One region of the Streptomyces sp. NPDC051183 genome, then DNA from elsewhere that is predicted to be linked to it. Evidence: riboswitches for the same ligand, from Rfam matches in the RefSeq annotation. Region 1 holds a riboswitch; each other region holds the start of a gene.
The links. Region 1 has a riboswitch for cobalamin ahead of AB0M99_RS10215 (ribonucleoside-diphosphate reductase subunit alpha). Riboswitches for the same ligand answer to the same signal wherever they lie in the genome.
Positions count from the first base shown of each region.

Region 2: another riboswitch for cobalamin. It lies ahead of metE (5-methyltetrahydropteroyltriglutamate--homocysteine S-methyltransferase); the one in region 1 lies ahead of AB0M99_RS10215 (ribonucleoside-diphosphate reductase subunit alpha).
Region 3: another riboswitch for cobalamin. It lies ahead of AB0M99_RS14040 (ABC transporter substrate-binding protein); the one in region 1 lies ahead of AB0M99_RS10215 (ribonucleoside-diphosphate reductase subunit alpha).

Region 1 is NZ_JBFBBA010000009.1:35,098-44,798, forward strand. It holds gene AB0M99_RS10195 (GntR family transcriptional regulator) at 1-635, shown strand, start outside; gene AB0M99_RS10200 (carbon starvation CstA family protein) at 770-3,010, shown strand; gene AB0M99_RS10205 (YbdD/YjiX family protein) at 3,007-3,201, shown strand; gene AB0M99_RS10210 (Uma2 family endonuclease) at 3,265-3,849, opposite strand; cobalamin riboswitch at 3,961-4,093, shown strand; gene AB0M99_RS10215 (ribonucleoside-diphosphate reductase subunit alpha) at 4,236-6,629, shown strand; gene AB0M99_RS10220 (ribonucleotide-diphosphate reductase subunit beta) at 6,629-7,645, shown strand; gene AB0M99_RS10225 (hypothetical protein) at 7,597-7,806, opposite strand; gene AB0M99_RS10230 (helix-turn-helix domain-containing protein) at 7,888-8,856, shown strand; gene def (peptide deformylase) at 8,853-9,488, opposite strand; gene AB0M99_RS10240 (hypothetical protein) at 9,554-9,701, opposite strand, start outside.
Region 2 is NZ_JBFBBA010000017.1:123,270-132,970, reverse strand. It holds gene AB0M99_RS17500 (alpha/beta hydrolase) at 1-958, shown strand, start outside; gene AB0M99_RS17495 (serine hydrolase domain-containing protein) at 990-2,087, shown strand; gene AB0M99_RS17490 (hypothetical protein) at 2,120-2,602, shown strand; gene AB0M99_RS17485 (LacI family DNA-binding transcriptional regulator) at 2,591-3,622, opposite strand; partial or broken gene AB0M99_RS17480 (nitrilase-related carbon-nitrogen hydrolase) at 3,709-4,242, shown strand; gene AB0M99_RS17475 (CbtB-domain containing protein) at 4,531-4,758, shown strand; gene AB0M99_RS17470 (CbtA family protein) at 4,773-5,603, shown strand; gene metE (5-methyltetrahydropteroyltriglutamate--homocysteine S-methyltransferase) at 5,675-7,999, opposite strand; cobalamin riboswitch at 8,168-8,394, opposite strand; gene AB0M99_RS17460 (3-hydroxybutyryl-CoA dehydrogenase) at 8,572-9,456, opposite strand; gene aceB (malate synthase A) at 9,453-9,701, opposite strand, start outside.
Region 3 is NZ_JBFBBA010000013.1:60,208-69,908, forward strand. It holds gene AB0M99_RS14015 (TetR family transcriptional regulator) at 1-572, opposite strand, end outside; gene AB0M99_RS14020 (hypothetical protein) at 703-981, shown strand; gene AB0M99_RS14025 (hypothetical protein) at 1,066-1,374, opposite strand; gene AB0M99_RS14030 (ABC transporter ATP-binding protein) at 1,442-2,254, opposite strand; gene AB0M99_RS14035 (iron ABC transporter permease) at 2,251-3,279, opposite strand; gene AB0M99_RS14040 (ABC transporter substrate-binding protein) at 3,276-4,265, opposite strand; cobalamin riboswitch at 4,301-4,438, opposite strand; tRNA gene AB0M99_RS14045 (tRNA-Trp) at 4,547-4,620, opposite strand; gene AB0M99_RS14050 (ankyrin repeat domain-containing protein) at 4,675-5,409, opposite strand; gene AB0M99_RS14055 (hypothetical protein) at 5,484-6,062, shown strand; gene AB0M99_RS14060 (glycoside hydrolase family 18 protein) at 6,179-7,513, shown strand; gene AB0M99_RS14065 (aldo/keto reductase) at 7,627-8,511, shown strand; gene AB0M99_RS14070 (PfkB family carbohydrate kinase) at 8,512-9,498, opposite strand; gene AB0M99_RS14075 (bifunctional 4-hydroxy-2-oxoglutarate aldolase/2-dehydro-3-deoxy-phosphogluconate aldolase) at 9,495-9,701, opposite strand, start outside.

The sequences.
Region 1 (9,701 bases):
TCCCGCCCGAGCGCACGCTCGCGGCCGAATTCGACACATCCCGGACAACGGTCCGGCAGGCCCTGCAGGAGCTCGTCGTCGAGGGCCGGCTGGAACGCATCCAGGGCAAGGGCACCTTCGTGGCCAAGCCCAAGGTCTCCCAGCCGCTCCAACTCTCCTCGTACACCGAGGACATGAGGGCCCAAGGACTGGAACCCACGTCCCAGCTCCTGGACATCGGCTACGTGACGGCGGACGACACCCTCGCCGGACTCCTCAAGATCGCCACCGGCGGACGGGTCCTGCGCATCGAGCGGCTGCGGCTGGCCAGCGGCGAGCCGATGGCCATCGAGACCACCCACCTTTCGGCCAAGCGCTTTCCCGCGCTGCGCCGCTCGCTGGTGAAGTACACCTCCCTCTACACCGCACTCGCCGAGGTGTACGACGTCCGCCTCGCCGAGGCGGAGGAGACCATCGAGACCTCCCTGGCGACCCCCCGCGAGGCCGGACTGCTCGGCACCGACGTGGGCCTGCCGATGCTGATGCTCTCCCGCCACTCGCTGGACGCCGACGGAGAGCCCGTGGAGTGGGTCCGCTCGGTCTACCGCGGCGACCGCTACAAGTTCGTCGCGCGGCTCCAGCGCCCCGCCGTCTGATCCACCGGCGCCGCCCGGGCGGAAGTCCCCGTACCGGAATCTCGTACCGATATACGGACGGGGTCTTACGTTCAGCGCATGCCTCCCCCTAGATTCCCTGTGCTCACGCAGGTGATCGACGAGGGGACGAGGACATGGCGGAACCGGGATCAACAGGTACAGAGCGGAACACGGCGAGTCCGGGAACCACTCCGGACTCGCCTTCTGCGTCGGGGGGCCCGTCCCCGAAGTCGGTGGCCGCGTGGGTGCTGGTCGCACTCATCGGGGCCATCGGGTGGGGCGTGCTGGCGCTCTCGCGCGGCGAGGAGATCTCGGCCGCCTGGCTGCTCGCCGCCGCGCTGGGCTCGTACGCCATCGGCTACCGGTTCTACGCGCGCTTCATCGCGAACCGCGTCCTGAAGGTGGACAAGACCAGGGCCACCCCCGCCGAACGCCTTGACAACGGTGTCGACTTCCACCCGACCGACCGGCGGGTGCTCTTCGGCCACCACTTCGCCGCCGTCGCGGGCGCGGGCCCGCTGGTCGGCCCCGTGCTGGCCTCCCAGATGGGCTACCTGCCGGGCACCATCTGGATCGTCGCGGGCGTGATCTTCGCAGGCGCGGTCCAGGACATGGTCACGCTGTTCTTCTCGACCCGGCGCAACGGCCGTTCGCTCGGGCAGATGGCCCGTGACGAGATCGGCCCGGTCGGCGGCGCCGCCGCGCTGGTCGCCGTGTTCGCCATCATGATCATCCTGCTGGCGGTGCTGGCGCTGGTCATCGTCAACGCACTGGCCGACTCCCCCTGGGGCGTCTTCTCCATCGGCATGACCATCCCGATCGCCCTCTTCATGGGCTTCTACCTGCGCGTCCTGCGGCCGGGCCGGATCACCGAGGTCTCGGCGATCGGCGTCGCGCTGCTGCTGCTCGCCATCGTCTCGGGCGGCTGGGTCGCGGAGTCCTCCTTCGCCGACGTCTTCACGCTGGAGAAGGAGACGCTGGTCCTCTGGATGGTCGGGTACGGCTTCCTGGCCTCGGTGCTGCCGGTGTGGATGCTGCTGGCGCCGCGCGACTACCTCTCCACCTTCATGAAGATCGGCACCATCGCCCTGCTCGCGCTCGGCGTGGTCATCGCCATGCCGACGCTGAAGATGCCCGCGGTCACCGACTTCGCCTCCGGCGGCAACGGCCCGGTCTTCGCCGGCTCGATGTTCCCGTTCGTCTTCATCACCATCGCCTGCGGCGCGCTGTCCGGATTCCACTCCCTGGTCTCCTCGGGCACCACCCCGAAGATGATCCAGAAGGAGACCCAGGTCCGGGTCATCGGCTACGGCGCCATGCTGACCGAGTCCTTCGTCGCCGTCATGGCGGTCATCGCGGCCTGCATCATCGAGCCGGGCCTGTTCTTCGCGATCAACTCCCCCGGCGGCGTCGTCGGCAGCACCGTCGAGTCGGCCTCGCAGGCCGTGGGCAACTTCGGCTTCGCCATCTCCCCCGGGGACCTCGCCCAGGCCGCGAAGGACGTGGAGGAGACGAGCCTGCTCTCCCGCACGGGCGGCGCGCCGACCTTCGCGCTCGGGATGTCGGAGATCTTCTCGTCCGTGATCGGCGGCGCCTCGCTGAAGGCGTTCTGGTACCACTTCGCCATCATGTTCGAGGCCCTCTTCATCCTGACCACCGTGGACGCCGGCACCCGCGTCGGCCGGTTCATGCTCCAGGACACCCTCGGCAACGTCCACAAGTCCTTCAAGGACGTCAGCTGGAAGCCCGGCGTCTGGTTCGCGAGCGCGATCGTCGTCGGCGGCTGGGGCTACTTCCTGTGGGTCGGCGTCAAGGACCCGCTGGGCGGCATCAACCAGCTCTTCCCGCTGTTCGGCATCGCGAACCAGCTCCTCGCGGCGGTCGCGCTGGCCGTCTGCACCACGCTGCTGGTCAAGTCCGGCAGGCTCAAGTGGGCCTGGGTGACGGGTGTGCCGCTGGCCTGGGACGTGGCCGTCACGCTCACCGCGAGCTGGCAGAAGATCTTCTCCTCGGACGTGGCTGTCGGCTTCTTCGCCCGGCGCGACCAGTACCAGGACGCCATCGACGCGGGCAAGGTCCTCAAGCCCGCCAAGAACATGGACGAGATGCACACCGTGGTCACCAACGCCACCGTGGACGGGGTCCTGTCGGTGCTCTTCGCGGTCCTGATCGTCATCGTGCTGCTGGACGCCGCCCGCACCTGCCTGGCCGCCGTCCGCAACCCCGGCGCGGTCGCGCTCTCCGAGGTCCCGTGGACGGAGTCGAAGATCGTCGCCCCGGCCGGCCTGATCCCCACCGCCGAGGAGCGGGCGGAGCTCGCCGCCGCCGGGCTCGACTCGGGCGGCGGCCGGGTCAAGGAGCCGGCGGCGTCATGAGCCTGCGCAGCGTGCTCGCGAGGGTCCGGTACTACGTACGGGAGTTCTCGGGCGAGGCCGCCTACGACCGCTACGCGGCCCACGCCCGCTCCCACGACCCGCAGGCCCGGCCGATGACCCGCCGGGCCTTCGAACGCGCCCGTACGGACGCCCGCGAGGCCGACCCCCGCGAGGGGTTCCGCTGCTGCTGAGCCCACTTGGGTGCACGAAGGCCCCGCCGTCCCGCATCGGGACGGCGGGGCCCTTCGGCCTGATCAGCGCACCCAGTCCTTGAGGACCTCGGTCTGCAAGGTGATGCCGACGGGGTCGGGGAGCTCGACGTCCTTGCCGTATGCCACGACGTGGGTGCTCTCGTACCGCTGCCCGTTGGGCTGGCTGTAGACGGAGACCTCGCACTTGGCCCGGTCGATCAGCAGGTACACGGGGATGCCGGTCTCCGCGTAGGCACGAGGCTTCTCGACGTGGTCCCGCCGACGGGTATCGGAGTCCCACGATGTCACCTCGACGGCCATGAGGATCGGCCCTGGCTCGACCCAGTCGCCTTGTCCGACGAACGCTCCGGAGGGTGCCAGCGCCGCGTCCGGAATCGCCCGGCCTGCGCGGTACTCCTGCGCCTTGATCCCCTGCCCCGGGTGCAGCCAGAGTTCCGGCCGGTACTGCATACAGATCCGGGTGAGCCACTGGATGATCATCTGGTGGTCGCCGTCCGGCATGGCCTTACTCCTGATAACCCCGTCGATGAATTCCAGCCGCGTCCCCACTCGCTCGCGGGCCGCTATACGCGCCACGGCTTCGAAATCCTCGGTCAGCATGTGGGGCCGGTCAGTCATCACGGTCATGCCTCGCTCGCCTTCCTCGACGGTGCAGTCTCCGACGATAGCGGAGAGGTACGACACACGGACGGCACGTCGCAGCCGACACAACATGTGGGGGCTACCGCATGCAGCCGCCCCCACATGTATGCTCATGGCTGCTGTCGCCGCAGGGGAATCCGGTGCGAATCCGGAACTGTCCCGCAACGGTATGAAGTGTCCGGCTACCGGACACCAAGTCCGAGGACCTGCCGACAGCGCGCCCGGCTCGACCGAACCGGGTGCCGACACGTCCGGGCCTCGCGGTTGGGCCGGTGGACGCCATGCGGGGGACGCGATCCTGCCACGCCCGCATGCGCCCGCTCGCGCCCTGCCCCGCCGATGACCGGGCCGAGCGAGGGAGAGCTCCCCCCGTGACCATCGCGCCTGCCGCGCCGCGCGCCGAGTCCGACCAGCCCGCAGCTGAGGGTCCCGGGACCGCGTTGCTGCGTACTCTCACCGAGCTGACGGCCGACCTCCCCGACACCGACCCCGGCCGGGTCGCCGCCGCCGCGCTGCGCGGGCGCAGCTCCACCGCGGACGAGGCCGAGCTGCGGGGGCTCGCCACCGAGGCCGCCGCCGGTCTGATCTCCGAGGACCCGGCGTACTCCCGGCTGGCCGCGCGCCTGCTGACGTTCGCCGTCGCCGACGAGGCCGCGAGCCAGGGGGCCACCCCCTTCTCCGCCTCCGTCGAGGTCGGCCACCGCGAGGGCCTGATCGCCGACCGCACGGCCGAATTCGTACGCACCCATGCGAACCGCCTCGACGCGCTGGTCGAGCACGCGCTCGCCGAGGGCGCCGACGACCGCTTCGGCTTCTTCGGCCTGCGCACCCTGCACAGCCGCTACCTGCTGCGCCACCCGATCACCCGCCAGGTCATCGAGACCCCGCAGTACTTCATGCTGCGCGTGGCCTGCGGCCTGGCCGAGGACGAGAGCCTGCGCGCCGTCGAGGAAGTGGCCTCGCTCTACCGGCTGATGAGCCGCCTCGACTACCTGCCGTCCTCCCCCACGCTCTTCAACTCCGGCACCCGGCACCCGCAGATGTCCTCCTGCTACCTGCTGGACTCCCCGCTGGACGAGCTCGACTCGATCTACGACCGCTACCACCAGGTCGCGCGCCTCTCCAAGCACGCCGGCGGCATCGGTCTCTCGTACTCCCGCATCCGCGCCCGCGGTTCGCTGATCCGCGGTACGAACGGCCACTCCAACGGCATCGTGCCGTTCCTGAAGACCCTCGACGCCTCCGTCGCCGCCGTGAACCAGGGCGGCCGCCGCAAGGGCGCCGCCGCCGTGTACCTGGAGACCTGGCACGCGGACATCGAGGAGTTCCTGGAGCTCCGCGACAACACCGGCGAGGACCAGCGCCGCACCCACAACCTGAACCTCGCCCACTGGGTGCCGGACGAGTTCATGCGCCGCGTGAACGCCGACGCCGACTGGTCGCTGTTCTCCCCGGCCGATGTCCCCGAGCTGGTGGACCTGTGGGGCGACGAGTTCGACGCCGCCTACCGCAAGGCCGAGGCGGACGGCCTGGCCCGCAAGACCATGCCCGCGCGCGACCTGTACGGCCGGATGATGCGCACCCTCGCGCAGACCGGCCAGGGCTGGATGACCTTCAAGGACGCCTCCAACCGCACGGCGAACCAGACCGCCGAGCCGGGCTCGGTCGTCCACTCCTCCAACCTGTGCACCGAGATCATCGAGGTCACCAACGACGGCGAGACGGCCGTCTGCAACCTCGGCTCGGTCAACATGGGTGCCTTCGTGGTGGACGGCGAGATCGACTGGGAGCGCCTGGACGAGACCGTCCGCACCGCGGTGACCTTCCTCGACCGCGTGGTGGACATCAACTTCTACCCGACCGAGCAGGCCGGCCGCTCCAACTCCCGCTGGCGCCCGGTGGGCCTGGGCGCGATGGGCCTCCAGGACGTCTTCTTCAAGCTGAAGCTGCCCTTCGACTCCCCCGAGGCGAAGGCGCTGTCCACGAAGCTCTCCGAGCGCATCATGCTCGCCGCGTACGAGGCCTCCTGCGACCTCGCCGAGCGCAGCGGCCCGCTGCCGGCCTGGGAGCAGACCCGCACCGCCCGCGGTGTCCTGCACCCGGACCACTACGCGGGCATCGAGCTGAACTGGCCCGAGCGCTGGGACGCGCTGCGCGCCCGCGTCGCGAAGACCGGCATGCGCAACTCGCTGCTTCTCGCCATCGCCCCGACGGCGACGATCGCCTCGATCGCCGGCGTGTACGAGTGCATCGAGCCGCAGGTCTCCAACCTCTTCAAGCGCGAGACGCTCAGCGGTGAGTTCCTCCAGGTCAACGGCTACCTGGTGGAGGAGCTGAAGGAGCTCGGCGTCTGGGACGCGCAGACCCGCGAGGCGCTGCGCGAGTCCAGCGGCTCCGTGCAGGGCTTCGGCTGGATCCCGGCCGAGGTCCGCGAGCTGTACCGCACGGCGTGGGAGATCCCGCAGCGCGGCCTGATCGACATGGCGGCGGCCCGTACGCCGTTCCTCGACCAGTCGCAGTCGCTGAACCTGTTCCTGGAGACGCCGACCATCGGGAAGCTGTCCTCGATGTACGCGTACGCCTGGAAGCAGGGCCTGAAGACCACGTACTACCTGCGCTCGCGCCCGGCGACGAAGATCGCCCGCGCCGCGCAGGCCGCCACCCCCGCGGCGCTCCCGCCGGCCGACGCAGCCGCCGAGGCCGCGGCCGCGGAAGCGCTCGCCTGCTCCCTTGAGAACCCCGAGTCCTGCGAGGCCTGCCAGTAATGAGCTCCACCGACAAGAAGAACCTCCTGGACCCGGGCTTCGAGCTCACGCTCCGGCCCATGCGCTACCCGGACTTCTACGAGCGCTACCGGGACGCGATCAAGAACACGTGGACGGTCGAGGAGGTCGACCTCCACTCGGACGTGGCCGACCTCGCGAAGCTGACGCCCGCGGAGCAGCACATGATCGGCCGGCTGGTCGCGTTCTTCGCGACGGGCGACTCGATCGTCTCGAACAACCTCGTGCTGACCCTGTACAAGCACATCAACTCCCCGGAGGCGCGCCTGTACCTGTCGCGCCAGCTGTTCGAGGAGGCCGTGCACGTCCAGTTCTACTTGACGCTGCTGGACACCTACCTGCCCGACCCGGACGACCGGGCGGCCGCCTTCGACGCGGTCGAGGAGATCCCCTCCATCCGCGAGAAGGCGCAGTTCTGCTTCAAGTGGATGGACTCGGTCGAGAAGATCGAGCGGCTGGAGACGGCCGCCGACCGGCGCCGCTTCCTGCTGAACCTGATCTGCTTCGCCGCGTGCATCGAGGGCCTGTTCTTCTACGGCGCCTTCGCGTACGTCTACTGGTTCCGCTCGCGGGGTCTGCTGCACGGCCTGGCGACGGGCACCAACTGGGTGTTCCGCGACGAGACCATGCACATGAACTTCGCCTTCGAGGTCGTGGACACGGTCCGCAAGGAGGAGCCGGAGCTCTTCGACGACGCCCTCCAGCAGCAGGTCACCGACATGCTGAAGGAGGCCGTGGAGGCGGAGCTTCAGTTCGGCCGCGACCTGTGCGGTGACGGCCTGCCGGGCATGAACACCGAGTCGATGCGCGAGTACCTGGAGTGCGTCGCGGACCAGCGCCTGGTGCGCCTCGGCTTCCCGCCGGTGTACGGCTCGCAGAACCCGTTCTCGTTCATGGAGCTCCAGGGCGTCCAGGAGCTGACGAACTTCTTCGAGCGCCGGCCGTCGGCCTACCAGGTCGCGGTCGAGGGCACGGTCGACCTGGACGAGGACTTCTGAGCCGACCGGGTCACCGGGGTCGCGTGAACCGCTGATCGGCCGGCAGCCGCCTTGCGCAGCTGCCGGTCGATTCTGCGTTCCCGGGCCGTGCCGTACAGGGACGGCGCGAGGAGCAGGGCGGCGACGGCGAGGACGACGAGGTAGTCAAGGAAAGTGGTCATGCATCCACTCTCGTCAGAGCGGCGAGAACCGGACAGTGGCAGGACTGTCATGGATCATCGAATTACTGCCACACTGTAGGCATGCTGAAAAACGTGGCGGTGGCCCTCGTCGACGGAGTGGCCCCCTTCGAGTTCGGGATCTTCTGCGAGGTCTTCGGGATCGACCGCAGCGCGCAGGGCCTGCCGGTGTACGACTTCGCCGTGTGCGCGGCCGAGGAGGGCACCCTGACCATGGCCGACGTCGGCTTCGCCATCGCGCCCGCGTACGGCCTGGAGCGGCTCGACGAGGCCGACCTGATCTGCCTGCCCGCCGACCGGCAGGCGCCCGTACGGGACTACCCCGAGCCCTTCCTCGAAGCCCTGCGCCGGGCCGTGGACCGCGGGGCACGGGTGCTCAGCGTGTGCAGCGGGGCCTTCGTGCTCGGCGCGGCCGGACTGCTGGACGGGCGCCGCTGCACCACCCACTGGATGCACGCCCCGGCACTGGCACGCCGCTTCCCGCGGGCCGAGGTGGACCCGGACGTGCTCTACGTGGACGAGGGGCAGGTCATCACCTCCGCCGGCACCGCCTCGGGCATCGACGCCTGCCTGCACGTGGTCCGCCAGGAGCACGGGGCCGAGGTGGCCAACACCATCGCCCGGCGGATGGTCGTACCGCCCCACCGGGACGGCGGGCAGGCCCAGTACATCCAGCGCCCGCTCCCGCGGACCGCCTGCGACACGGTCGGGGAGGTCATCGCCTGGATGGCCCGCCACCTGGAGGACGAGATCACCGTCGAGCAGCTCGCGGAGCGCGCGCACATGTCCGCGCGCACCTTCGCCCGGCGCTTCCTCCAGGAGACCGGCACCACCCCGTACCAGTGGGTGCTGCGCCAGCGGGTGCTGCTGGCACAGGAGCTGCTGGAGTCCACGGACCAGACCGTCGACGCCATCGCGGGCCGCTGCGGCTTCGGCAACGCGGCCGCCCTGCGCCACCACTTCCTGCGGACCCTGGGCACCACGCCGAATTCCTTCAGGCGTGCCTTCCGGGGCCCGCAGGCCGTCGCTTAGGCGTTGGGGGCGGTCTCGTAGCGCGGGGTGCCCTCGTCCATCTGCCGCAGCGCGTCCTTGCGGTCGCGCTTGGAGAGCCGGTCGATGTACAGGTAGCCGTACAGGTGGTCGGTCTCGTGCTGCAGGCAGCGCGCGAAGTAGCCGGTGCCGCGCACCTTGATCGGGTTGCCCTGCGCGTCCTGGCCGGTGACCTCGGCGTAGTCCGGGCGGGCCAGCGAGGCGTACGCGGTGGGCACCGACAGGCAGCCCTCGTTGGAGTCGTCCAGCACGCGCGCGGTGGCCGGGAGCTCGACGAGCTTCGGGTTGATCACGACACCGGTGTGGCGGTTGCCGTCGTCGTCCGGGCAGTCGTAGACGAAGACCTTGGCGTCCACGCCGATCTGGTTCGCGGCCAGGCCGACGCCCTCGGCGGCCTTCTGGCTGGCGAACATGTCGTCGATCAGCTGCGCCAGCTCGTCGCCGAACTCGGTGACGTCCTTGCACTCCCGGTGCAGCACCGGATTGCCGACGACCGTGATCGGGCGGGCCGTGCCGCGCTCGCGGTGGGCGAGCTCGCGCGCCTCACAGTCCTCGGTGTCCACGACGTAACCGTCGTTGACGATCTCGACGACCTCGTTCTCCTGCTGCGCCATGTCCGCCGTACGCCTTCCGTAAGTCCACCCGTTCACAATGTGCCGGTACAGCCTACGGTGCCGGGTCAGCAGACCTCTTCGAGATCCCGCCATTCACGGGTGTCCGGGCTGTCCGCGACCCAGCCGTCGAGCAGACCCCGCACCAGACCGGCCGGTGCCGCGATCCCGCACTCGCGCTCGGGCACCCACAGGGATCCGGACCCCGCCGTACGG
Region 2 (9,701 bases), on a different contig from region 1:
AGCCGACTACGCGGACCTGAGGGCCGCGCTGGGCATCAAGGAATGGAATGTCTTCGGCATCTCCTACGGCACCCACTTGGCGCTCATCTACATGCGCCTGCACCCCGAAGGACTCCGGTCGGTCGGTATCGACGGCATCCTGCCGCCCTCCAGGGCGGGATCGGCCAATACCTGGAGCAGCGCCCGGCAGGGCTTCGACAGCCTGTTCAAGACCTGCGCCGACGACCCCGCCTGCAACCGCCGCTATCCGAACCTGTCGGCCACCTTCGACCGCCTCGTGCGCGAGCTGGAGGCGAAGCCGGTCACGACCACCGTCACCGTCCCCGGTCAAGCGAAGCCGGTGAAGGTCGTCCTGGACGGCGGAGCACTGGTCAACTGGATGACCTCCGCCACCCACGTGGCGCCCCAGGTACCCGCGGCCCTCGACGAACTCGCCAACGGCAAGCCGGAGCGGATCGCCCAGCAGTGGGCGGGCGGCAAGCTCAGCCCCCAGGCCATGGGCCGTACCGCCCACGGGCTCGTCTACGGCGTCTTCTGCAGCGAGTGGACACCGTTCGAGAGTCAGGAGGAGGCGCTCCGGGGAGGACAGGAGACGTTCCCGTCGTTCCCCCGCTCGGTACAGGAGCAGGCTCCGCAGCTCACCTTCCTCCGCGAGGACTGTGACGCGTGGGACGTTCCCGCGGCGGCGCGCTCGATCCGGGACGCGACGCGCAGCGACATCCCCACGCTCGCCATCTCGGGCGGCTTCGACTCCCAGACGGGCGCGGACAACGGCGCCTACGTCGCCCGCACGCTGAGCAATGCCACCGTCGTGACGGTGCCCTACCAGCCCCACGTGGTGTTCGCGACGTCGAAGTGCGCGCAAGAGATCACCCGGTCGTTCTTCAACACCCCGACCGCCCCGAACACCTCGTGCCTGAAGGGCCTTGAGCCGCCGGAGTTCGAGATCAGCCCCTGAAGGGGCCACGGCAGGGAAGAAGGTGGTCCGCGTGCACCGGAAAGCGGGGTTGTGTACGGCCGGGGGCGTCATGGTCGTGGTCGCGCTCTCCGGCGCCGTGGGCCCGCAGGCGTACGCGGCCGGCGACGACCGGGAGAAGCGCAGTGCGGAGGTTCTCCAGAAGCTGGTGCCCTCCGCCGACGGCCCGGGCTGTGCGGCCGCGGTCGGCAAGCGCGGGCAGGTCGCCTGGGAGGCGGGGAGGGGACAGGCGGACCTGGCGACCGGGCGTGCCATCACCTCGAAGACGCCCTTCGACATGGCATCGAACTCCAAGCAGTTCACCGCGGATTCCGTCCTCTTGCTGGCCGGGCGCCATCAACTCGCGCTGAACGACCCCCTGTCCAAGTACCTCGACAACCCGCCCGCCTGGACCCGGGACGTCACGCTGGGCGACCTGATGCGCCACACCAGCGGGATCCCCGACTACCAGGACCTGCTGGAGGACAAGGGCGTCGGGCTGACGGATCCGGCAGGGCAGCAGGAGGCGATCTCGGCCATCCTCGCCTCACGGCCGGAGGACCCGCTGGGCAAGCGGTTCTCGTACTCCAACTCCAACTACGTCCTCCTGGCCCGTGTCGTGGAAAAGGTCAGCGGCAAGCCGTTCGCCACGTTCCTCCAGCAGGAGTTCTTCACCCCGCTGGGCCTGAGCATGACCTTGTCCCCGGCGGTGGACGTTCCCGGCAAGGCCAAGTCGTACGACGAGAAGGACGGCTCCTTCACCCCCAATTCCTCACCCTGGAAGCAGTACGGGGACGGGTCCGTCCAGACCACTCCCGGAGAGCTCGTCCGCTGGGCCGACAACTACCGCACCGGCCGCATCGGCGGAGCGCAACTCCTCGCCGGAGTCACGGAGGGTGCGGTGAGCGTGGGCGACGTCCTGCGCCGGCGCGGCATCGAGGAGGGGCGGTACGGGGCCGGCATGCTCCTCCTCCCCGACAAGAGCCTGGTGCACCGCGGCGACTGGGAACAGTTCCACAGCACTTTCAAGGTGAGCCCGGACCGGAACACCGCGGTCACGGTGGTGTGCAACGCGGACGCACCCGACCACTTCCGCGCGGCGAACGAGCTGCTGGACATCTGGACCAAATGACAGCTCGGCCGGCGCCGGTTCAGAATGCCGCCATGACCGAACAGGAGCACGACCGGACAGCAGGGCGCTCGTTCCTGTCGACCGCCATGGAAGTGGCTCGACTGGTGGGCATCGGGGACGCGGCCGACGCCCCGGAGGCCGACCGTGCTCGGCGCCTGGCCTTTGCCGTGCGCAGGCCTCTGCTTGAACGCCCCTGCCTGCCCGAGGAGTTCTTCGCCCCGTTGATGGCCGCCTCCGTCTACGACCCGGATGCGAGCTTCTGCTGCTGGTTCGTCCAACCAGCGCTGTACGCATTCGGACGCCGCCGGGTCATGACGGCACTGCTCGACTACCTACGGACGGGCACGGACGCGGAGCAGGCGGGCGCCGAGCGGGCCTGGTACTGCGCCAATATGCGGCTGAACGCGGACCGGTCCCCCGCCTACGCACCCGACGGGACCCGCGATCCCGCCCTGGACGACTGCGACGACGTGGTGGAGGAGTGGCTGGAGGTCCGTCGGCGATCAGCGGCCTGACCGGGCCGCATCGGCGCCCGGGCCGCCGCTCCCCGTCGAAGCGCGGGTTTCGAGCAGCCAGTCGTGGCGGCGGACCGTGCCGGACGGGGCGCGGCCGGCGAGGACGTCGCCCAGGAGGTCGGCGCAGGCCCTGCCGTACTCGGCCGGGCGGAGGTCGATCGCGGTGATCGGCGGGTCGCAGCTCCGGGCGGCGACGCCGTCCACGCACGAGGCGAGCAGGAAATCGCCGCCGACGCTCCGGCCGAGCGCGGTAGCGGCCCGCAGCACGCCGGGGGCCGCCCCGTCTGGGGCGCAGATCACCGCGTCCACGGCCGGGTCGGCGGCCAGCAGGGCGCGGGTGCGGTCGCCGGCCTCGGCGGGGGTCGCGGCGAAGGGGACGGTGCGCACGGCGACGGGGATGCGGTGCTCCGCGCTCCAACTCGCGGCCGCCGTACGCAGGGCCTGGGCCCAGGAGGAGGTGGCTTCGGGTGCGAGCAGGGCGGGCGACTTCGCACCCCGTGCGTGCACGTGGTCGAGGAGGGCGCTGAGAGAGGCCGCGTTGTCGCAGACCACCGCCGCCGCGGGAGTGGGGCTGGGGCCCGGGTACCGCTCGCCGGTGACCACCGGGACTCCGGCGTCCAGGAGTTCCGGCAAGGCGGGGTCGCCGAGCTCGGGGTCGATGACGAGCAGCCCGTCGACACGGGAGGCGAGCGGCCCGTGCGCGCCGGCTGCCGAGCCGAGGAGGACCACGTCGAGGCCTTCCTCCTGGGCGCGCTCCACGGCCCCGAACGCGAGGTTCATGTAGTAGTCGAGCCGGGTGGCCGTCTGCGGCAGATAGAGGCCGATGGCGCCGGTGCTGGCCCGGCGCAGGCGCCGGGCCGCGCTGTTGGGGCGGTAGCCGAGCTGCTCGGCGACTTCCCGTACCCGGTCGCGGGTGGCTTCGGCCACCCGGCCGGAACCGTGGAGGGCGTCGGAGGCGGTGCTCTTGGAGACGCCCGCGGCGCGGGCGACGTCGAGCAGGGTCACGGTTCGGGCGGTCACGGTTCCGAATTCTAGGTGCTGCGCCCCCCGCCTTGCCGGAACGTTCCGGCATGGCCTACATTCACCCGTGCCGGAACGTTCCGGCATCCCGCAAGACCCACATCCCCGTGACCGAGGGCTACTACGAGGACCGCTGGTTCCGTCCCGGCCCGGCCGGGGCGGACGCGTTCCCCGTGGCCCTGGTCGACGAGGCCCGCTTCGGGCTGCCGACCTGCTGGGACCAGTGGTTCCCCGAGCTCGCCCGCGCCTACTCGCTGGCCGGCGCCGACATCCTGGTCTACCCGACGGCCATCGGCTCCGAGCCCGGCCACCCCGGCTTCGACACCCAGCCGATCTGGCAGCGCGTGATCACCGGCAACGCCGCCGCCAACGCCACCTTCATGGTCGTCCCGAACCGCATCGGCTCCGAGAACGGCCTCACCTTCTACGGCAGTTCCTTCATCGCCGACCCCTACGGCCGGGTCCTGGCCCAAGCCCCGCGCGACGAGGCCGCCGTACTGGTGGCCGACCTCGACCTGGACGCGCGCCGGGACTGGCTGGAGCTCTTCCCGTTCCTCGGCACCCGGCGCCCCGACGCGTACGCACCGCTGACCGAGGAACCCGGCGCCCGGACCGCGTAGGTCCGCGGAGGGGATCACGGCGTGCGGTGCGCCGTCCCGGGGCGCGGAAACCGCATGTGATCAGGGCCTCATCCGCTTGGTCCAGCAGTGCGCGGGCTGTAGCGTCACGGCGACATCGACATATAGCGACGACGGCGAGACGGAAGTCCGGTGTGAATCCGGCATGGTCGCGCCACTGTGTCCTGCGACGGCACTCCTCCTCGGAGTGGCGGCCGCGGCGAGTCAGACCCGAGGACCGTCGTCCTGTACCACCCTATGGGACGCGTTGTTCCCCGAGGAGGTTCCACCATGGCCGAGGCCGTCGCTTCCGCTGCCATACCCGCACCCGCCGTCTCCCCGTCGGCTCCGCTGCCCGTCCGGGCGGTCCTGCCCTGGGCGGTCTTCGTCGGCCTGCTGATGCTCGTGGCCCTGTACTTCGTCGGTGCGGAGCAGGGCGCCACCGCCGTGTTCTCCGGCGAGGGCGTGCACGAATGGGTGCACGACGGACGTCATCTGCTCGGCTTCCCCTGCCACTGAGAGGCACACGCACCATGTACGCCTCCACTGTCAGAGGTCTCCTGGTCCGCGGCATGCTCGCGGGCCTGATCGCCGGTCTGTTCGCCTTCGCCGTCGCCTACGTGGTCGGTGAGCCCCCGGTACGGGGGTCCATCGCCGTCGAAGAGGCCGCGGCCGCCAAGGAAGCCGCTCCCGCGGCCGGCCACGCCGGTCACGGCGGCGGCGAGGCCGCCCCCGCCGCCGAGGAGGAGGAAGAACTCGTCAGCCGGCCCGTGCAGTCCACGGTCGGCCTCGCCACCGGCGTCCTCGTCTACGGGGTCGCGCTGGGCGGCATCGCCTCCCTCGCGTTCTCCTTCGCGCTGGGCCGCGTCGGGCGCTTCAGCCCCCGGGCCACGGCCGCGCTCACCGCGGCGGCCGCCTTCGCCACCGCCTATCTGGTGCCGTTCCTGAAGTACCCGGCCACCCCGCCGGCGGTCGGCAACCCGGACACCATCGGGCAGCGCACCACGCTGTTCTTCCTGATGATCCTGCTCAGCGTCCTGCTCGGCGTCGGCGCGATCATCCTGGGCCGGCGGCTCGCCCCGCGACTGGGCAACTGGAACGCGACGTTGGCCGCCGGGGCGGGCTTCGTCGCCGCCACCGCGCTGGCCTTCCTCGTCCTTCCGGACAACAGCGACGCCGTGAAGCCCGATTTCCCCGCGGCCCTGCTGTGGGAGTTCCGGGTCGCGTCGATCTCCGTCCAGATCGTGCTGTGGGTCGTGTTCGGGGTCGTCTTCGGCCTCCTCGCGCAGCGACTGCTGGCCCACCGCACCGATGCTGCCGGGGCGCAGGCCCCCGCGCCGCGCGCGGTGTCGGCCGTCGGCTGACCCCGCGCGACAGCGCAGCCGGTCCGGGGCCGGACACCCATGGGTGTCCGGCCCCGGACCCGTTTCGGGGGTCAGGCGTTGTCGGCCGCGAGAGCGGAGCGGACCTCGCGGGCGGCGGCGACGAGGTTCTCCAGGGAGGCACGGGTCTCGGCCCAACCACGGGTCTTCAGTCCGCAGTCGGGGTTGACCCACAGCCGCTCGGCCGGGATGGCTTCCAGGCCGGTGCGCAGCAGACCGGCCGCCTCCTCGGCGCTGGGGACGCGCGGGGAGTGGATGTCCCAGACGCCGGGGCCCGCCTCGCGCGGGTAGCCGTGGGCGGCGAGTTCGCGGGCGACCTGCATGTGCGAGCGGGCGGCTTCCAGGCTGATGACGTCGGCGTCGAGGTCGTCGATGGCCTGGACGATGTCGCCGAACTCGGCGTAGCACATGTGCGTGTGGATCTGGGTGTCCGGCCGGACCCCGCTGGTGGTGAGCCTGAAGGACTCGGTGGCCCACGCCAGGTACTGCTCGTGGTCGGCGGCGCGCAGCGGCAGCGTCTCGCGCAGGGCCGGTTCGTCGACCTGGATCACCGGAGTGCCGGCCGCCTCCAGGTCTCCCACCTCGTCGCGCAGGGCGAGCGCCACCTGGCGGGCGGTCTCGCCGAGCGGCTGGTCGTCTCGTACGAAGGACCAGGCCAGCATGGTGACGGGGCCGGTCAGCATGCCCTTGACCGGCTTGGCCGTCAGGGACTGGGCGTAGGAGGTCCAGCGGACGGTCATCGGCTCGGGGCGGGAGATGTCCCCTGCCAGGACCGGCGGGCGGACGTAGCGGGTGCCATAGGACTGGACCCAGCCGTGCTGGGTGGCCAGGTAGCCCGTGAGCCGCTCGGCGAAGTACTGCACCATGTCGTTGCGTTCGGGCTCCCCGTGGACGAGGACGTCGATGCCGGTCTTCTCCTGGAAGGAGACCACTTCCTCGATCTCGCGCTTGATGCGTGCCTCGTAGCCCGCCGTGCCGATGCGCCCGGCGCGCAGGTCGGCGCGGGCCGCGCGCAGTTCGTCGGTCTGCGGGAAGGACCCGATGGTCGTGGTCGGCAGCAGCGGCAGGCCCAGGTGCGCCCGCTGGGCGGCTGCCCGGTCGGCGTACGGCTGGGAGCGGCGGCCGTCGGCGTCGGTGACGGCCGCGGTGCGGGCCCGGACGGCCCGGTCGTGGGTGATGGCCGATGCGGCGCGGGAGGCCAGGTCGGCCCGGTTCGCGGCGAGTTCGGGTGCGATGGAGTCCGTGCCTCCGGTGAGCCCTCGGGCCAGGACGGAGACCTCCCGGGTCTTCTGCCGGGCGAAGGCGAGCCAGCGGCGGACCTGCGGATCGATGTCGCGCTCGGCGGAGGCGTCGAGCGGGACGTGCAGCAGGGAGCAGGAGGCGGCGACGTCCACCCGGTCGGCGAGGCCCAGGAGCGTGCCGAGGGTGGCCAGCGACTTCTCGAAGTCGTTGATCCAGATGTTGCGGCCGTTGACGACACCGGCCACCAGCCGCTTGCCCGGCAGCCCGCCGACCGCCGCGAGGTCCTCCAGGTTGGCGCTGCCCGCCTCGGTGAAGTCGAGCGCCAGGCCCTCGACGGGGGAGGCGGCGAGCACCTGGAGGGCCTGGCCGAGCCGGCCGAAGTACGAGGCGACGAGCAGCTCGGGGCGGTCGGTCAGGGCGCCGAGGTCGCGGTAGGCGCGGGCGGCGGCCTTCAGCTCGGCCGGGGTGCGGTCCTGCACCAGGGCGGGCTCGTCGAGCTGGACCCACTGCGCCCCGGCGGCCCGCAGGGCTGCGAGGACCTCGGCGTAGACGGGGAGCAGCCGGTCCAGCAGCGCCAGCGGCTCGAAGTCCGCTGCCACGCCGGGGGCCGGCTTGGCCAGCAGCAGGTACGTGATCGGGCCGACGAGCACCGGGCGGGCGGTGTGGCCGAGCGCGAGGGCCTCCTCCAGCTCGGCGACCTGCTTGGCCGGGTCGGCGGTGAAGACGGTGTCGGGGCCGAGCTCGGGGACCAGGTAGTGGTAGTTGGTGTCGAACCACTTGGTCATCTCCAGCGGGGCCACGTCCTGGGTGCCGCGCGCCATCGCGAAGTAGCCGTCGAGCGCGTCGGCGGCCACGGCCGTGCGGTGCCGCCCGGGGACTGCGCCGACCATGACACTGGTGTCCAGTACGTGGTCGTAGTACGAGAAGTCGCCGGTCGGGACCTCGCTGATGCCGGCGTCGGCCAGCTGCTGCCAGTGGGAACGGCGCAGTCCGGCCGCGGTCTCCCGGAGGGCGTCTGCGGTGACCCGGCCCTTCCAGTAGCCCTCGATCGCTTTCTTCAGTTCGCGGTTCTGACCCTGGCGGGGGTAGCCGTACACGGTGGCTCGTGCTGCCGCGGCTGCGGGCTTCGCTGTCACGGAACTCTCCTTCGCGAGATGTGTCCAGAACATCCCGGACGACGGGACGCGGACGCGAAGGGACGACAGAACGTGCGGACCACGCCGCGGGAGGAAACACCGCACGTGCCGCTCGCTGTGTACGCCGACCCGCCCACGAGGTCACCGGGATATCCGCCCGCGGAATACGTCCGCGTGCGGGCAACGGGCAGGTCTTCGGACTCGCGGGCACGCCTGCCGGTCTCCCGGCGGGCACCTACTGGCCGTCGCTTCCCAGGACCGTTGTCCGGTCCCAGTGCGTATGACGGCGGTCGTTCCCGCTCACCGCTGCGGGGCAGTCCCGGATTCCCACCGGGTTCCCTCTTACGACGCATCCCGCCTGGCGGACGGGGCGAACCAGCTGCATCGGCCACCTTAAGGGATGTCCCGCGGTCCCCGTCCCCGGCCCCGTGTCCCGGTTCCCGGTTCCCGGCGGGAGGGGCGTCAACGCGGCGCGCACGCACGTGCGGTGGGGTACGGCGACACCACTCGCCGTACCCCACCGTTCCCGCGCACCTCCGGGCACCCTCGGCCCGGAGACCTGCCGGGGCCCCTCAGCCCCGGCCGTACGTGTGGAACCCGCGGCCGCTCTTGCGGCCGAGGAGCCCGGCCTGCACCATCCGCTGGAGCAGCGGGGGCGGGGCGTAGAGCGGTTCCTTGAACTCCTCGTAGAGGGATTCCGCGATGGCCGCGACCGTGTCCAGGCCGATGAGGTCGGCGAGCTTGAGCGGACCCATCGGGTGGGCACAGCCCAGTTCCATGCCGGCGTCGACGTCTTCGGCACTGGCGAAGCCGGATTCGGCCATCCGGACGGCCGACAGCAGGTAGGGGATCAGCAGGGCGTTGACGACGAATCCGGCCCGGTCCCGGGAGCGGACCGTGGTCTTGCCCAGGGTTTCCCCTGCGAAGGCCTCCACGGCGGCGAGGGTGTCCGCCGAGGTGTGGAGGGAGGACACGACCTCGACGAGCGGCAGTACGGGCACGGGGTTGAAGAAGTGCAGGCCCACCACCCTGTCGGCGCGTCCGGTCGCCATGCCCAGGCGCATGATGGGGATCGCGGAGGTGTTCGTGGCGAGGACCGCACCGGGGTCCGCGACGATCTTGTCGAGGGCGGTGAAGATCTCGGTCTTGACGTCGGGGTTCTCGGTGACCGCCTCGACGACCAGCTGGCGGTCGGCGAGATCCTCCAGGTCCCCCGTGAACAGCAGTCGGGCCAGCGCGTCCTCCGCGGAGAGGCGGTCCAGCTTGCCCCGCTGGACGGCGCGCTCCAGGGAGACGGCGATCCGCTCCCGGGCGGCGAGAGCGGCCGCGGCGTCCGACTCGGCGACGACGGTGTCCAGACCGGCCCGGGCGCACACCTCGGCGATGCCGGCGCCCATCCGGCCCCCGCCGACGATGCCGACGCGCCGGATCGGGCTCGGCCGTACCGCGGCGTTCACGCGTTCACCTGCGCGGTGAGGGCGGCGCTGCGGACGAGGTGGCGGGTGTAGGCCTCGGGCGTGAAGAAGGCGGGGAGTCGGCCCGACAGTGCCGTGTCCACGAAGACCTCGCGCGCTTCGAGGACGAGTGCCTCGGGGTCCTCGGCTTCCAGGGCGGCGCATTCGGCGTCGAGGAGGTCGATGACCGTGCCCCGGTCCACCCGGTCGTGGCGGAGCCACTGCCAGATCTGGACGCGGGCGATCTC
Region 3 (9,701 bases), on a different contig from region 1:
AGCTTGCGGACCAGGGCGACCAGGGCCGCCCGTTCGGCGTCCGGTCCGGCCTCTACCGTCCCCGGCAGCAGGATCCGGGCCAGCTGCGGCATCGTGAACCAGACGGCGATCAGCGAGATCACCGCGTGCAGCAGCGCTCCGGCGGTCAGCTCGCCCGTGACGGCTCCCGCGCGCTGCGCGTCGGCGATGGCCGCGAGCTTCTCGGCGTAGTGGTCGGTGCGCTCGCACTGGGCGGCGATCCGGTCGCCGCACTGCAGGCCCTCCCAGGCCTTCAGCCGCATGAAGTGCGGGTGGGCGCGGTGGTAGTCGAAGACCCGCCCCGCGTAGTCGGCGAGGTCGACCGGGCGCCCGGTGTCGATCGGGACGGCGGCCGCCATCTTCTCCAGCTCCGCCTCCAGTACGGCCATGAACAGCTTGTCCTTGCTGCCGAAGTACTGGTAGATCCGCTCCTTGTTCACGCCCGCCCGGGTGGCGACGCGGGCCACCCGGGCCCCCTCCGGCCCGAACTCGGCGAATTCCTCCACCGCCGCGTCGAGCAGGAGTTGTTTGGTGCGTGCTGTGTCCCAGGCCATGGATGCACTGTAGTGCCCCGGCGGGAATAACCAACCAGTTGGTTGGACTTTGGATCATGCGGGTGCAACACTCCAACCATCTGGTTGGAGATTGCTCCCGCCGCGTCACACCACTCTCAGGGGGAACACCATGTCCGCGAACGCGACTTCATCCGCGCCGTCGCCCGCCGCCGCTCCGACCGGGCCGTCCGTGCACCGCCGCGCCTTCATCACCTGGCTGGCCGTCTACCCGACCATCACGCTCGCCCTCGCGCTGCTCGGCCCGGCCATGGGGGACCTGCCGCTCGTACTGCGCACGCTGATCCTCACCGCGATCGTCATCCCGGTCGTCGCCTACCTGCTGATCCCGGCCCTGATGAAGGCCAACGCCCGCTTCGGAACCCTCAACCGCCGATCAGCCGGAGCATGACGCCGACGATCCCGGAGCCGTACCACCGCCTGCGCGGACAGCCGCGGGTCGGTCGCGGCGCGCCGCCGGACCTCCGCGCCCCGGTCACGGCCGAACCGTTCCACCAGGTCGGGCGCCGAACCCGCGAGGCGGCGCATCGCCTCCGGGTCCTGATGCAGGGCCACCACCGGCCTCCACGTCCGCGCGCCGCTCGTCCGTCAGCCCGGGGTGGAGGGACACCGCGAGGCGCACGTCGTCCTCCGGATCGGCGGCCGGCAGGTCGACCCGGTCGGGGTCCAGGTACGGGTTCCCGGCCAGGGTGACCGCCGCCCGCACCTCGGGGTCCGGGTCCGGGTCCGCGCCCAGCCGGGCACGGGTGGCGCAGTCCCGGTCGGACCAGGCCGCCGCGCACACCGCGCTCCGCTTCGGCGCGCCGGGACCGCACCGCCCGCCGCGGGTGCCCGGCCGGTCCCGGACCCGCTCAGTTCGCCGCTCGCGCCCCGTCCAGAGGAAGGTAGACGATGTTCGGCACGCCGGTGTCCGGGTGGATCCCGATGCGCGTCCGGACTCCGTACACCTCGCCCAGCAACTCCTCCGTCAGGACCTCCTGCGGCGTCCCGCAGGCGGCCACCCGCCCGGCGGAGAGCACGTACAGCCGGTCGCAGAACGCGGCGGCGAGGTTGAGGTCGTGCAGGACGAGCAGGCCCGTCGCGGGCAGGGAGCGGACCAGGGCCAGGATCTCCAGCTGGTAGCGGATGTCCAGGTGGTTGGTCGGCTCGTCGAGGGCGAGCAGACCCGGGTCCTGGACCAGGGCGCGGGCCACCAGGGCCCGCTGGCGCTCCCCGCCGGAGAGCTCGTCGAAGCGGCGCCCGGTGAAGGCGGCCGCGCCGACGGTCTCCAGGGCCCCGGCGACGCGGCGCGCGTCGTCAGGACCGTCATGCTCCCAGAACCGCTTGTGCGGGCTGCGCCCCATCGCCACGACCTCGCGCACGGTCAGCCCGAAGGTGCCGCCCGCGTCCTGCGGCACGACCGCCACCCGGCGGGCGCGGTCCTTGGCGCCCAGTGAGGCCGCGTCCGCGCCGTCCAGCAGTACGCGCCCGGCCGTGGGCCGCAGCGCGCCGTAGACGCAGCGCAGCAGTGTGGTCTTGCCGCTGCCGTTGGGGCCGACCACGCCGACCGTTTCGCCGGGGCGGGCGACGAGGTCGACTCCGTGCAGCAGCGTCTGCCCGTCGGTCTCGTAACGCACGGCCTCGACCTCGAGTTCCGCCGGCCGGGATCCCGGATCCGCCGTCATCCGGCCACCCCCTCGGTACGGGTGGACCTGCGCAGCATCCACAGGAAGAACGGGCCGCCGACCAGCGCCGTGACCACGCCGACCGGGATCTCCTCGGGCGCCGCGGCGGTACGGGCCAGCAGGTCGGCCAGGGTCAGGAACACCGCCCCGCCCAGCGCGGCCACCGGCAGCAGCGCGCGGTGTCCGGCGCCGACGACCATCCGGGCGGCGTGCGGAACCATCAGCCCCACGAAGCCGATCGCCCCGCTGTACGCCACCAGTACGCCGATGACGAGGGAGGTCAGGACGAAGACGGCCGCGCGGAACCGCCCGGTGTCCAGGCCCAGCGTGCGCGCGCCCTCCTCGCCCGCGAGCAGCAGGTCGAGCGGCCGGGCCAGGGCGAGGAGCAGTCCGGTGCCGACGAGCAGTGCGACGGCGGGCAGGGCCAGTTCGTCCCAGCGGGCCCCGCCCAGGCCTCCGAGGGTCCAGAACAGCACGCTCGCGACCTGGTTGGGGTGCGCGGCGAGCACCAGCACCAGGCTGGTGAGGGCGGACAGCACGTACTGGACGGCGACGCCCGCGAGGATCAGCCGGCCGGTGGTCATGGTGCCGCCGCGCCGGGCCATCGCGTAGACGGAGACGAGCGCGCCCATGGACCCGATGAAGGCGGCCAGCGGCACGCCGACCCCGCCCGCGATCCCCGCGCCCGCGCCGAGGACGATGACCGCGACCGCTCCCGCCGAGGCCCCGGAGGAGGCCCCGAGCAGGAAGGGGTCGGCCAGCGGATTGCGCACCAGGGCCTGGAGCACGGTGCCCGCGACAGCCAGCCCCGCGCCGACGAAGACCCCGAGCAGCACCCGCGGCATGCGCACGTCCCACACGATGGAACCGAAGGCTCCGCCGCTCGGGCCGGGTCCGGCGAGCAGGATGTCGAGCACCCGGCCGGGCGCGATCCGGACCGGCCCGAGGGCCAGGCCCGCGACCGCGGACGCGGCCAGGGCGCAACCGAGCACGAGGAGGACGACCGGGGTACGGCACCGCCTCACGGGGCGTCGGGGTGCAGCTGGCGGCCCAGGGACTCGACGGCGTCGGCGACGCGTACGCCGAGCACGGCCGAGGAGAGCGGGAGCACGACGAAGCGCTGGTTCTTGATCGCGGGAACCTGCGCCAGCGCGGGATCGTTCAACAGGCGCTGCTTCTTGGCTTCGACGGTGGTGCCGCCGTAGTCGTAGATGAGGACGACCTCGGGCTTCCGCTCGATGACCTTCTCCCACGACACGTCGCCGAAGGTGTCCTTGAGGTCGGCGAAGGTGTTCGTCCCGCCCGCCAGCGAGACGATCTGGTTGCCGATGCCATTGCCTCCCGAGGTGAAGGCGGAGGCCTCGCCGGAGTCGTAGACGAAGACGGACGGCTTGGCCCGGTCCTTCACCCGTGCGGTGACGGCGTCGATGCGGCGCTGCTCGTCCTCGATGAGCTTCGCGCCGCGCTCGGGCACGCCGAAGGTCCGCGCCACTTCGGTGATCTCGGTCTTGAGCTGGTCGAGACCGACCGGCCCTTCGGTGCAGTACTCCACGCTGAGCCGGGAGTTGATGCCGGATTTGGCGAGTCCTTCGCGGTCGCGGCCCTGCGCCTTGTCGAAGGCGCTGGAGTAGCCGCCGTAGACGAAGTCGGGGTCGGCTCCGAGGAGGACCTCCTTGGAGGGGTACTCCTTGGCCAGCACCTTGATCTTGTCGTAGGCGGGCCGGTAGGCGGGCAGTACGGCGTCGTCCAGGTAGGCGGTCCCCGCGATCCGCTCCTCCAGCCCGAGGGCGAGCAGGATCTCGGCCGCGTGCTGGTTCATGGCGACGGCTCGCCGGGGCGGGGTCTGATAGGTGCTGCTGACCCCGCAGTTCGTGACGGTGTACGGGAACCCCGGCGCGGCGGCGGCCCCTGCCGACGGGTCTCCCCCATCCGGGGAACCACCGCAGGCGGCCAGGGGTATCAGGAGTGAAACCGGCACAAATGCCCGCAGGAGTGCGCGAGAACGCGACATGGCGAAGCCTCTCCGGGGGATCCGCGTCCCCTGGTCGAAGTGAAGAGGCGGTGCGTCAGTGTCTGACTCCCGGCTCCCGCGGGCGGGCTCCGGTCACAGTGGCGGGACCGCACCGGATTCGCACCGGTTTCCTGTCCTGCACCGCCTGGGTAACGCGCCCCAGTCTGCCAGACGCCCGGCGGCGGGCACCTCGGCGGTGACGCGGGGAAACGACGAACGCCCAGGTGCGAGGGGTCTCGCGCCCGGGCGTTCCGTCACAACGGGGCCGCTGTACGGCATTGCAGGGGCGGCAGGATTCGAACCTGCGGCCTTCGGTTTTGGAGACCGGCGCTCTGACCAGCTGAGCTACACCCCTTCGGCGAGACCAACCATGACACGGCGGGCGCCGAAGATCCACTGAATTCGGGGATCAACTCACGGGAATTTCGCGGCTCGTGCGGGCGCCGGCGGACCGGAGCCACGCGATGAGGGGGCCATCGTCGCTGGTCAGAGCGATGTCCAGGGGCGTCAGGTCGCCGTAGCCGATCCAGTCGATGTCCGCCCCTTGAGACAACAAGTATTGGGCAGTGGACAGTCGGCCCCCGTGACAGGCCCCCCAGAAGGCGCTGGTGATGTCCTCCCGGGACGCGCCGGCGGCGATGAACTCCTCCACCCGGTCCAGGAGTCCGAGGGCCGCGGCGTCCTGGAGGTCGGCGCGGGCGCCGTGGTCGAGGAGGCGGCGCGCGGCGCGCCACTGGCCGAAGCCGGTCGCGTCGGCCAGCGGGGTGCCGCCGCCGAGAAGGGCGCCCGGGGCCTCGATGTCCGCACCCACCGCGATGAGCGCGTCGACGGCGGCCACGTCGTCATTGCTGGCGGCCCAGTGCAGCGGGGTCTCCGCGTGCGACCCGACGAACCGGGCTCCGGGATCCGCCCCGGCGGCCACCAGGGCGTGGATCACCTCCGCGGTCTGCGGGTAGTGCCCCGGCCAGTCGGTGGCGATGTGCAGCAGGCTGCGCTCCCCGGCGGCCGCGCCCCGCCGGACGATGCGGCAGGTCGCGAGCCCGGGGTTCGCGTCCAGGAGCCGGCGCAGCTCCGACAGGTCGCCGGCGCGGATCGCTGCCGAGACGGAGACGGCGAGCGGGTCGCCGGATTCGAGGGAGAGCATGGAGCTCAGGCTACGAGGGCGCGCGCCGCTCCGGCCGGTGGCGGGACCGGGGGACGCGGAGGATCGTGGGCGGGGTGATCCGTCGGACGGCAGGTTCCGCCATGCGCCGCGGGGAGCGCGCCGCCGGGGCGCTGCCCCGGGCCCGGGTCCGGGCCCGGGTGCGGGCGGCGCGGCTGGCGGTGGCGATCCTGCTCGTGCCCGCCCTGCTGGGCGCGGCCGGCGCCTCCGGCGAGACCGTCCCGCTCTCCGGCGACGGGCCGGGCGAGCGGCTCGACGTCACGCTCAGCCGGGTGGCGGACCCGGCGACCCCGACGAGCCCGGCCGACGCGACGGACCCGACCCGGCCCGTGCCCGGCGGCACCGGTCGCCTGGTCTCCGTGGAGTTCCGCCTGGAGAACACCGGGACCGCCGTGTACGAGGACTCCCCGGCCGCGGCCGCGCACCTGCTGGACACGTACGGGCACCGGTACACCGGCACCGGCATCTCGACGGAGGCGGGTCCAGCCTTCCCCGACACCGTCACCCTCGGCCCCGGCGGCACGGCGCACGGCTTCGTCACCTTCCGGCTGCCCGAGGGCGCCCCGCTCGCCGCGGTGCAGTTCGCCCTGAACGGCGGCCTCGCCGACGACGTCGGCCACTGGAGCCTGTCCTGAGGCAGCCGGATCCGCCCTCTTGACCGACTCTGGTCCAGACCAATAGTTTCCGCATGCACAGCGCACGCACAGCACGGCCCCGGAGCACCACTCCCCCGCGCCCGTAAAGGAAGCCCATGCGCCGCAGCATGCTCGGCAGGCTGGCCGTCGCCGCCTGCTCCCTCTCCCTGCTCACCGCCTTCGCGCCCGCCTCCTCCGCCCACGGCGACGGCGACGGCGCCCGCGGCGGCTCCCCGTACAAAAGGGTCGGCTACTTCACCCAATGGGGCGTCTACGGACGGGACTTCCAGGTCCAGGACCTGGAGGCCAACGGCAGCGCCGGCAAGCTCACCCACATCAACTACGCCTTCGGCAACATCGGCGCGGACGGAAAGTGCTTCACCGGCAACGTGCCCGGCGAGGCCGACGCCTGGGCCGACTACGTCCGCCCGCTCGACGCGGAGAACTCCGTGGACGGCGTCGCCGACGACTGGGAACAGCCCCTCGCCGGCAACTTCAACCAGCTGCGCGAGCTCAAGGCCAAGCACCCCGGCCTCAAGGTCCTGCTCTCGCTGGGCGGTTGGAGCTGGTCCACGCACTTCTCGGACGCCGCGCTGACCCCGGCCTCCCGCAAGGCCCTCGTGGAGTCCTGCATCGACCTCTACATCAAGGGGAACCTGCCGCAGGACGGCACCCGCGGCGGCGCGGGCGCGGCCGCCGACGTCTTCGACGGGATCGACCTCGACTGGGAGTGGCCCGGATCGGCCGGTGACGCCGACACCACCTACCGCCCGGAGGACAAGCGCAACTTCACCGAGCTGGTCAAGGAGTTCCGCACCCAGCTGGACAGGTACGCCCGCAGCCAGGGCAAGCGGACGAAGTACGAGCTGACGGCCTTCGTTCCGACCGCGCCCGCCAAGATCGACGCGGGCTTCGACGTCCGCCGGATCATGCGCGACCTCGACTTCGTGACCCTCCAGGGCTACGACTTCCACGTCTCGGGCGAGAAGACCACGGCTCAGCAGTCCGCCCTGTACGCCCGCGGCGACTTCAGCGTGGACGGAACGGTCGAGGCCTGGGAGCGGCGCGGCGCGCCCGCGCGCAAGCTGGTGATGGGCATGCCGTTCTACGGGCAGGGCTGGACCGGCGTGAGCGGCGGCGGGGACGGCATGGGACAGCCGGCCACCGGTCCGGCGCCGGCCACCTGGTCCGCCGGGTACGAGGACTACAAGGCGCTGAAGGAGCTGGCCGGTTCGGGGACGTACAAGGTCCACCGCGACCGGCGCGGCGGCCACGCCTGGCTCTTCGACGGCAGCACGCTGTGGACGTACGACGACCCGCAGGTGCTGCGCACCAAGACCCGGTACATCCGCGAGCACGGCCTGGGCGGCGCCATGTTCTGGTCCCTGGACGCCGACACCTCCGACGGCGAGCTGATGACGGCCGTCGACCAGGGCCTGCGGGGACACTGACCCCGGTCCACTCACCCAGCTCCACCGACAGCGCCGCCGGGCCGCGGAAGTGTCCGGTCCGGCGGCGCGCCAGGCAGCGCCCGCCCGCGCGGCCGCCCGGTTACCCTCACCGGATGACTTCAGACAAGATCAACGCGGCCGACGCGGGAACCTGGCGGCTCGGCGACCTGACCGTCAACCGCATGGGATTCGGCGCGATGCGCCTCACCCACCTCGCGGACGGCTCCCCCAGCGACCGGGAACGGGTGACCGGCGTGCTCCGGCGCGCCGTCGAGCTCGGGGTCAACCACATCGACACCGCCGCCTTCTACTTCTCCCCGACCCGCTCCGCGAACGAGCTGATCAACCACGCCCTCGCCCCGTACGGCGACGACATCGTGATCACCACCAAGGTCGGCCCCGGCCGGGACCCTTCGGGAGCCTGGTGGTGGGCCGAGCCCGGGCAACTGCGCGGGCAGGTGGAGGAGAACCTGCGCCAGCTGGGCCGCGACCACCTGGACGTGGTCAACCTGCGCCTGCCGTCCTCGGCCGCCGCCGAGCCGCTCGGCGAGCACTTCGGGGTCCTCGCCGAGCTCCGGACCGCCGGGCTCATCCGGCACCTCGGGATCTCCAACGTCGGCGCCCACCACCTCGCCGAGGCCCGGGCCATCGCGCCGGTGGTGTGCGTGCAGAACTCGTACGGGATCGGCGCCCCGGCCGAGGCGAACGCCCTCCTGGACGCGTGCGGGGAGCAGGGCATCGCCTTCGTGCCGTTCTTCGCCATAGCGGGCGCCGGCCGGGAGGCGGGTGTCGTCGCGGCCGAGGACGAGCGGGTACGTGAACTCGCCGCGGCCCACGGGGTTTCGGTGGCCCAGCTGCGCCTCGCCTGGACGCTGAACCGCGGCGCCCACGTGCTGGCGATCCCCGGCACCGGGAATCCGGAGCACCTGGCCGAGAACATCGCCGCGGGCGCGCTGCGGCTGTCGGCCGAGGAGATCGCCCTGCTCGAAGCCGCGTAGTCAGCGCTGCGCGGCGGCCAGGGCGGCCGTGTCGGCAAAGGCCGGGATGCCCCCGGTGCCCCCGCGGCCGGACACCGAGAGGGAGGCGGCCGCCAGCCCGTACCCGACGGCCTGCGCGAGGCGGTCGCCCAGAGCGAGCCGTGCGGTGGTGGTGCCGGTGAAGCAGTCCCCGGCGCCGGTGGCGTCGACCGGGTCGGGGTTGACGGGTACGGGGTGGTACGCCGCTCCCGCACCGTCGTCGAGCAGCAGCCGGCCGGCGCCCGCGGTGACGGCGACCGTACGGGCCCCGAGTGCGCGGTAGCGGGCGGCCGCGGTGGCCGGGTCGGCGGTGTCGACCAGGGCCACCGCGTCGGCCGGGCAGGAGCTCTTGAGCAGCCCGGTCAGCGGGGCGATCCGGGCCAGCAGTTCCCTGGCCTCGCGCCGGCCGGTGAGCCGGGGCCGGAAGTTGGGGTCGTACGAGAGGTGGCCGCCGGCCTCGTGCACCACCTGGGCGGCGGCCAGCACCGCGGCACGGCTGCTCGGGGACAGGGCGCCGGCGATACCGCCGGTGATCAGCGCCTTGGAGCCGGCCAGCAGCCCGCGCCAGGAGTCGATGTGCTCGACGCCGAGGGTGGAGCCGGCGCTGCGGGTGCGCCAGTAGACGAACTCCCGGTCCCCCTCGGGGTCGGCGGAGAGCAGGTAGGCGCCGTTGGGGCGCGGGGCGCGGCGTACGTGGGAGACGTCGACGCCGAGTTCGGCGGCGCGGGCCAGCAGCGGGACACTGAGCTCGTCGTCCCCGACGACCGCGAGGAGCGCCGTGCGGGCCCCGGCGGCCGCGGCGGCGGCCGCCGCGTTGAGGGCGTCGCCGGAGTAGGAGATGCGGGCGGGGGTGCCGTCGGCGGCGTCGCGCAGGGCGGTGCCGGCGTGGATCTCGACGAGTACTTCGCCGAGCACGAGGACGTCGTAGGCCTCGGCGGCGCCGGCGGTAGCGGTAGCAGTAGCGGTCACGGTCGCGCCCCCCGGTCCGCACACTCGCCCAGGCCGCAACAGGGCAGGGCCAGCTCGGCGAACACGGCGGCGAGTTCGCCGGGGTCGGCCGGCAGGCCGCTGCCGATGCCGACGGCGGCCGCCCCCGCGGCGAGCCACTCACCGGCCTCGGCGGGTGCGATGCCGCCGGTCGGGATGATCAGGGCCTCGGGCAGGACCGCCTT